Regions from separate parts of the Micromonospora sp. USAFONa4 genome, predicted to be linked through region 1. Evidence: riboswitches for the same ligand, from Rfam matches in the RefSeq annotation. Region 1 holds a riboswitch; each other region holds the start of a gene.
The links. Region 1 has a riboswitch for cyclic di-AMP ahead of AC0OO9_RS17460 (coiled-coil domain-containing protein). Riboswitches for the same ligand answer to the same signal wherever they lie in the genome.

Region 2: it holds a riboswitch for cyclic di-AMP, as region 1 does, so the genes downstream of both, AC0OO9_RS15085 (C40 family peptidase) here and AC0OO9_RS17460 (coiled-coil domain-containing protein) in region 1, are expected to answer to the same signal.
Region 3: it holds a riboswitch for cyclic di-AMP, as region 1 does, so the genes downstream of both, AC0OO9_RS24205 (C39 family peptidase) here and AC0OO9_RS17460 (coiled-coil domain-containing protein) in region 1, are expected to answer to the same signal.

The regions. Positions count from the first base shown of each region.
Region 1 covers NZ_CM170072.1:3,943,604-3,945,856, forward strand. Annotated here, with positions in the region: gene AC0OO9_RS17455 (carbonic anhydrase) at 1-125, shown strand, start outside; gene AC0OO9_RS17460 (coiled-coil domain-containing protein) at 226-1,242, opposite strand; cyclic di-AMP (ydaO/yuaA leader) riboswitch at 1,246-1,377, opposite strand; gene AC0OO9_RS17465 (YibE/F family protein) at 1,544-2,253, opposite strand, start outside.
Region 2 covers NZ_CM170072.1:3,445,037-3,447,289, reverse strand. Annotated here, with positions in the region: gene dcd (dCTP deaminase) at 1-118, shown strand, start outside; gene AC0OO9_RS15085 (C40 family peptidase) at 174-1,214, opposite strand; cyclic di-AMP (ydaO/yuaA leader) riboswitch at 1,227-1,361, opposite strand; gene AC0OO9_RS15080 (N-acetylmuramoyl-L-alanine amidase) at 1,600-2,253, shown strand, end outside.
Region 3 covers NZ_CM170072.1:5,492,806-5,495,058, reverse strand. Annotated here, with positions in the region: gene AC0OO9_RS24210 (alpha/beta fold hydrolase) at 1-164, opposite strand, end outside; gene AC0OO9_RS24205 (C39 family peptidase) at 270-1,115, opposite strand; cyclic di-AMP (ydaO/yuaA leader) riboswitch at 1,344-1,484, opposite strand; gene AC0OO9_RS24200 (acyltransferase family protein) at 1,805-2,253, opposite strand, start outside.

The DNA of each region.
Region 1 (2,253 bases):
CCGGCCGCTGCGGGGTGGTCGGCATGTCGTACCGGCTGACCGCCGGCGAGGTGCGGACGGTGGCCGAGGTGCCCGCCCGCACGGCCGACGCGCCGGAGGCGGCGGCCAGCGCCGCGCTCGCCTGACTCCGTCCGCCCGGCAGGTCGTCGCGGCGGGCCCGCACGACGGCAGAGGGCCGCTCCCGCGTCCGGCGGGGCGGCCCTCTGTGTGTACGTGTGGTCCCGGCTAGAGCAGTGACACGTGGACGTGGTCGGTGTGGTTCGACGGACCGCTGTAGGAACTCCAGCCCGTCGCCGGGAACCAGATCTGTCTGTTCCAGATCACGTAGTAGATGCCGAGCCGGTCGGCGTTGCGGACCAGGAACGCGGTCAGGTTGTTGCCGTACATGTAGGTGTCGTCGTTGTGCCAGGGGGAGAAGCCGCTCTTCTGCAGCGACCAGTCGCAGGCCCGGCCCTTCGGGTGCTCGTACGGCCCGCCGGGGCGGTAACAGCCGACGAACCGGTTGAAGCCGGCCCGCTTGACCTCCTTGTACATGTGCAGGGTGCGCGCGGTGATGCGGCCGGAGGTGGTGGGGTCGTCCTCGGTGGGTGACAGCGGCGTCCAGTCGCCGTCGGCCGTCCGTCCCGGCGCGATCTTCGCCACCGGCGAGGTGGCGACCACCTTGCCACTGGTCAGCCCTCTGCCGCCGACCAGCGCGAGCGCCTTCTCCGCCTCCCGCTTGCCGCGCGCCATCTCGTTCGTCAGCTTCTGCTGTTCGCGGACCTCGGTGTCGAGCGCCAGCTTGGCCTGCTCGGCGCGGTCCTTGACCGCGTTCACCTCGGCGAGCTTCTTGGAGTTGACCAGGTTGAGCTCGTCGAGGGCGGCGGCGCGCTTGACGAACGAGTCGGGGCTGGCGGTGTCCAGCAGCATGGACACCGCGCCGATCCGCCCGGTGCGGTAGGACTGGGCGGCGATCTGGCTGACCTGGGGGGCCAGCGCGCTCAGTTCGGCCTGCGCCCGGGAGACCTCCAGGGCCAGTTCGAGCTGGCGCTTCTTCGACTTCGCCAGCTTCGCCTTGGCCTGCACGTAGGACCGGTTCCGGGCCTCGATGAGGTCGTCGAGCAGCTTGGGCTCGTCGTCCCCGTGCCCGGAGGGCTTGGGCGGGGTGGGCGCGGCCGCCGCCGGGAGAGGCCCGGCGAAGACCGCCAGAGCGGCGAGTACGGCCACCACGGGCGTCAACCAGCGGCGTAGGGGTGCCGTCACAGTTTTCCCTTCCGTCGACCGCCGACCGGGTTAGCTGACGGGTTCGGGGCGGAAGTGGCCCCTACCGCTGTCGCGGATTCACCCCACGTACCTGGGTCCCCGGTTCGCCTCGCGGCGATTGGGCGGCGGCACCGCAGGCGCCGCTGCGCGCCTTCGGCGGTGACCGGCAGCGAGGTTACCCGAGAACGCTCCCGGGGATCTACGTCCCTAAGCCGACTAGATGCGTTATTTCGTAATGGCGGACGGTGACCAGTGACGCGTTTATCAGGACGAACGTCCTGTTCGGTCACGCTGAGCAGCGTCACCATGCGGTGTCCGTACTTCTGCGCCCGTCGGGCCATCCGGCGGGAGTGGCGGACGGCGTGTCCCCACGCGGCCCGCTGAGGGCCTCCAGCGCCTCGGATCGGTCGGTCGCCGGCCGGGGTGTCGGCGCGGTCGCGGGCGCGGCGCGGTCGGTGGCGTCCCCGCCGCGTCGGCCGGCCGTGGTCACCAGGGCCGCGAGCGCGGTGGTCAGCGGCACGGCGGCGATCAGGCCCAGGGTGGCGACCGCGCTGCGGACGATCTCCTGGGCGAGGAACTCGCTGGTGAGAAGTTGGGTCACCGCCCGCGAGTCGGCGGTCAGCAGGAGCAGCACCGGCAGGGAGGCGCCCGCGTACGCCAGCACGATGGTGTTCACCGTCGAGGCGATGTGCGCCCGGCCGACCCGGGTCGCCGCCCGGTAGAGCTGCGTCCGGGACAGCCCGGGGTTGGCGTGCGCCAGCTCGGTGACCGTGGCGGCCTGGGTCACCGTGACGTCGTCCAGCACGCCGAGGGAGCCGATGATGATCCCGGCCAGCAGCAGCCCGTGCAGGTCGACGTCGGCCTGGTACATCGACAGCGTGGTGGCGTCCTCGGAGCCGAACCCGGTCAGGTGGGTCGCGGCGGTGGCGATCGTGCCGAGGACACCGGTCAGCACCAGGCTGCCCAGCGTGCCGAGCACGGCGACCGAGGTCTGCGCCGTCACGCCGTGGG
Region 2 (2,253 bases), 500 kb from region 1:
CTCGTCGCCGGCGCAGCACCCGTACGGCTCGGCCGTCTACGGCTCGCGCTACCAGGGGCAGCGCGGACCGACCCCGAGCCGCTCCTGGCAGCACTGGCGCACCTGGCCGACGCGCTGACCCGACCCCGTGGGCACGCGGAGGGCCCCCGCCGGGCGGGGGCCCTCCGCGCGACTCAGCCGGGGCGGCCGTAGCTGTGGATCGGGCCGTCGTCGACCTTCTTCATCTTGATCGGCACCCCGGCGCGGGAGGCGTGCACCACCCAGCCCCCGCCGACGTACATGCCGACGTGGTGCAGGTCGCTGTAGTAGAAGACGAGGTCGCCCGGGCGCAGCTCTCCCCGGCTGACGGACGCGGTGGCCCGGCGCTGCTGTGCGGCGTTGTGCGGCAGCGACACCCCCGCCTTCGCCCAGGCGGCGAGCATCAGGCCGGAGCAGTCGTACGAGTTCGGCCCCTCGGCGCCCCAGACGTAGGGCTTGCCGATCTGCGCGCAGGCGAACTTCACGGCGGTGCCGGCCGGGCCGCCGGGATAGCCGGCCGGGCAGGGGGCGGGACGCAGCGGTCCGCCGCCGCCGTTGCCGTAGACCCGCAGCCGCAGCTTCTGCAACCGGTCGATCTCGGCGTTGATCTGCTTCTTCTTCGCCGCGAGCTGGGCCTCGGTGCGGCTGAGCTGGACGACCATCCCGTCCAGCGGTGCCTTCCTGGCGGCCAACCGGTCGCGCAGCTCGGCGACCTGCCGCACGTCCCGCTGCTGGTGTTGGGCGAACTGGTCGAGCAGTTCGAGCTGCCCGATCATCTCGCTCGGTGAGCGGCTGCCCAGCAGGGCGTTGACGGCGGAGACGTTCTCGCCCTTGTAGGCGCGGGCCGCCAGCGCGCCGACCTTCTCCATCGCCTGGTCGACCTGCTTCTCCAGCGGCCCGATCTGCGCGGCGAGCGCGTCGGCCTGCTTCCGCCTGGCGGCGAGGTCCTGGCGGGTGGCGTTGTGCCGTTCGATGATCGGTTCGAGCTTGTTCCAGTCCTCGTCGATCTGCCGCTCGATCTCGGCGACCGTCGGTTCGGCGTGGGCCGCCGTGGCGCCGCCGGTCAGGACGACGGCGAACGCGGCCAGGGCGGCGAGGGCGGTGGTGCAGCGGTACCAGCGTGGGCGCGGCGCAGCCGTCACCGGGTCGGCGAGGGCCGACCGGGCCGACGGTGGCCGCGGGGCATGGTGTGCCACCGGGCTTCGTGCTCCTTCTTCCGTACCGCCTACCGGGTTAGCTGACGGGTTCGGGCGGGAAGGGGCGCCCTACCGCAGGGACTGCGGATTCACCCCGGGGAACCTGGGTCCCCGGCTCGCTCGGGAGCGACTCGGCGGTGTCGGACCGTCACCGCCCTGGTTGGACGGAATGTCACCGGCCGACGAAGGACCAGAGTAGAGACGACCGTTATCGATCCGCAACCCTACGGGCGGTGACACTCCGTACCCGTCCGGGTCGGGCGGATCCGCAACCCGGGCGACGAAGATTTTCTTCCTTCTGAAGTGTCTGACGGAAAGGTATTGACCAGAGGCGGCGGGCGGGGCGAAGGTGACCCCACCTTTGCCCGTCCGAACTGGGGGTCTGATGCACCTGTCAGCGACATCGAGGAGCAGACGCGTCCTGCTGGCCGCCGCCGTGGCCGCCGCCATGGCGACGACGCCGCTCACCGCCGCCGGGTCCGCCGCCGCGGCAGCGCCGGTGGACGACCGGCAGCAGCAGTACGCCGCCGCGGCCGCCGAGTACGGCGTACCGGAGAGCGTCCTGCTCGGAGTCTCCTACCTGCAGTCCCGCTGGGACACCAACGCCGGCACGCCGAGCACCAGCGGCGGCTACGGACCGATGCACCTCACCGACGCCGAGCACGTCGCCGCCCTCGCCGGCGGCACGCACCACGACGAGGGCACCGAGGACCCGCGCGGCGACGACTCCCGCCCGTCCCTCGCCGAGGCCCACGAGCCGCCGGCCGCCACGCCGCCCGCCGAGGCCGCGCTGCGGACCGTCGACGCCGCCGCCGGGCTGACCGGCGCCAGCGAGGAGTCGCTGCGGACGGACGTCACGGCGAACATCCGGGGCGGCGCGGCGCTGCTGGCCGCGTACCAGAAGGAGATCGGCGCCCCGGTCGGCGCCGGCACCGACCCGGCGGCCTGGTACGGCGCGGTGGCCCGGTACTCCGGCGCGGACAGCGCCGACGCCGCGGCGGCCTTCGCCAACGAGGTGTACGCCACCATCGCCACGGGC
Region 3 (2,253 bases), 1.5 Mb from region 1:
GGCGGCGACCAGCCGTGGCCGGCGAGGTCCGGCGCCAGCCACCGCCCCGCCCACCGATGCTCCAGCAGCGGCGCCCAGGGCAGCCACACGTCGCCGGTCGCGCCCATGCCGTGCAGGAGCAGGAGCACCCGCCGGCCGTCCCGGTCACCCGACTCATCGACCATGGGCGCAGTGTGCCACCCGTCGGGCGCCGCGGGCGAGGGCCGTGACCCGGACACGACATCGGGCGCCGACCCCCCGGGTGGGGAGCCGACGCCCGACGGCGTCGCTCAGGCGGAGTAGCCGCGGGTGGCGGCCCAGTTCGCCAGGGCGATGGTGCTCATCCAGTACGACGCGGCCGCCGGGTTCGCCGAGTCGGCGATCTTCACCAGCCGCCCCTCGTCCTGGTAGCCGACCACCGCGACGTAGTGGCCGCCGGGGAAGGAGTGCCAGCCGCCGTCGGTGTCCGTGGCGCTGCCGGCGACGTTGACCACGACGCCCCGCCCGTCGGCGATGGCCGCGACGACGTCGGCCTGGAGCCGGTCCATCTGGGCCGGGGTGGCGGCGCCACCGGGGATCATCCGGGTCCGGTACGGGTCGCCCTTCACCGTCGCGTTCAGCACGCGGGTGGTGTCCTCGGCCGAGTCGGTTCCCATCTGGTCGGTGCCCAGCTGGGCGCCGAGGGCGTCCTGGCTGCGCGCGATGCCGGCGGCGCTGAGGGCGTGCCGGACGGCCGCCGGACCACAGTTGTAGAAGGTGGTCTGGGCCTGGTAGTCGTAGTCCAGGCTCCTGGCGGCCGGAGGCTTCGGCGGCGCCGGCTTGCGGGTCAGGTCCGGGTCCGGGGCGGCGCTGGACGCGCTGGCCGACGGGGCGGCGCTGGACGCGACCGGGGCGGCACTGGACGGGGCGGGCGCGACCCGGGCCTGGCTGCGCGAGGCCGCCGCGTCGTCCCGCAGTTCGGTGGCGGCCACCGGGGCCTGCGCGGCGGCGGGGGCCTCGTCGCCTCCGGCCAGCAGCGCGCCCGTGCCCGACGCCAGCACGAGCGCCGCGGCGGACGCGGCGGCCAGCTGGTACGGACGCTCGGACGTGAGACGGCGCAGCTGTCGCTTGAGGTGGTGCTTCACGGTTTCCTCCACGGGCTCGGGGGTGAGCGGCCGTCGGTCCACGCCGAGGGCAGGGCGGACCGCCGCGCGGACGGGTGTCCGGGCGGGTGGTGGGCCACTCAGGGGATGCGCCCGGGACGCCGGGCGACGGACGGTGACCGGTGGGTCAGCTCATGACCTGCGGGCGGACGAGCGCGGTCACCGCGGCGCCGTGGAGACGGCGGCACAACCGAGGGGTGTACGGGTGTGGCATGAAGATGGAACTCCTTCCGACACCGCCGACCGGGTTAGCTGACGGATTCGGGCGGGAAGAACGCCCTACCACGGGCCCACGGCCCACGGATTCACCCCAACGAGCACTGGGTCCCCGGTTCGTCGTTCACGATTAGGCGGGTCGGCGCGGCGTCGCCTCTGGCGATCGGGTACCGCACCGGACGCGCCGACATTACTGGCCGGTCCGCGCCGTGCCAACCCCGTCCCACCTGCCTAAACCTTGATCGGGAGACAATTTTTGCGGGCACTTCGCCACTGACGCGACTCAATGGGACGACCGTTTCTGCACGCACCTTCAGGCGACAACGGGACAAGTGGCGGACATCGGCGCCGAAACCCCGGCAGGAATCGACCGGGCCGCGCCCGATGACCGGTTCGCCGGCGTGGTGACCGGCGTCACCGAAACGGTCGGGATTTCGTCGCCCGGACTCTCCGGCCGCCGGGGGCGCTCAGCGCGAGTCGGCGTACGTCGGTCGGTGGTCGCCCTGCGGGTCGGCGGCCCGGGGGCGCGGCACGGCGCTGCCCCGGTCCCCCCGCGCCGCCCCGGGGCCGCCGGGGTCCTGCCCGGCGCCGTCGGCGTCCTGCGGCGCCCGGGCCGGCCTGCGCGGGGTGAGCAGCCGCATCATCGGCGTCTCGACGAGACGGTGCAACAGGCCGGCCAGGGCCAGGTTGGCCAGCAGGAAGCCGAGCACCACCGCCAGCCCCCACCAGCCGGTGAAGCCGACGCCCCAGTCTCCGGTGAGCCGCAGGACGGTGATCATCACGAGGACGTGCACCAGATAGAAGGCGAAGGAGACCTCACCCAGCCAGATCATCGGCCGGGACCGCCACGGCGAGCGCCGCCCGCGCACGTCCGCGTCCGCCGCCGCGGCGATGACCAGGATGTACGCGACCGAGA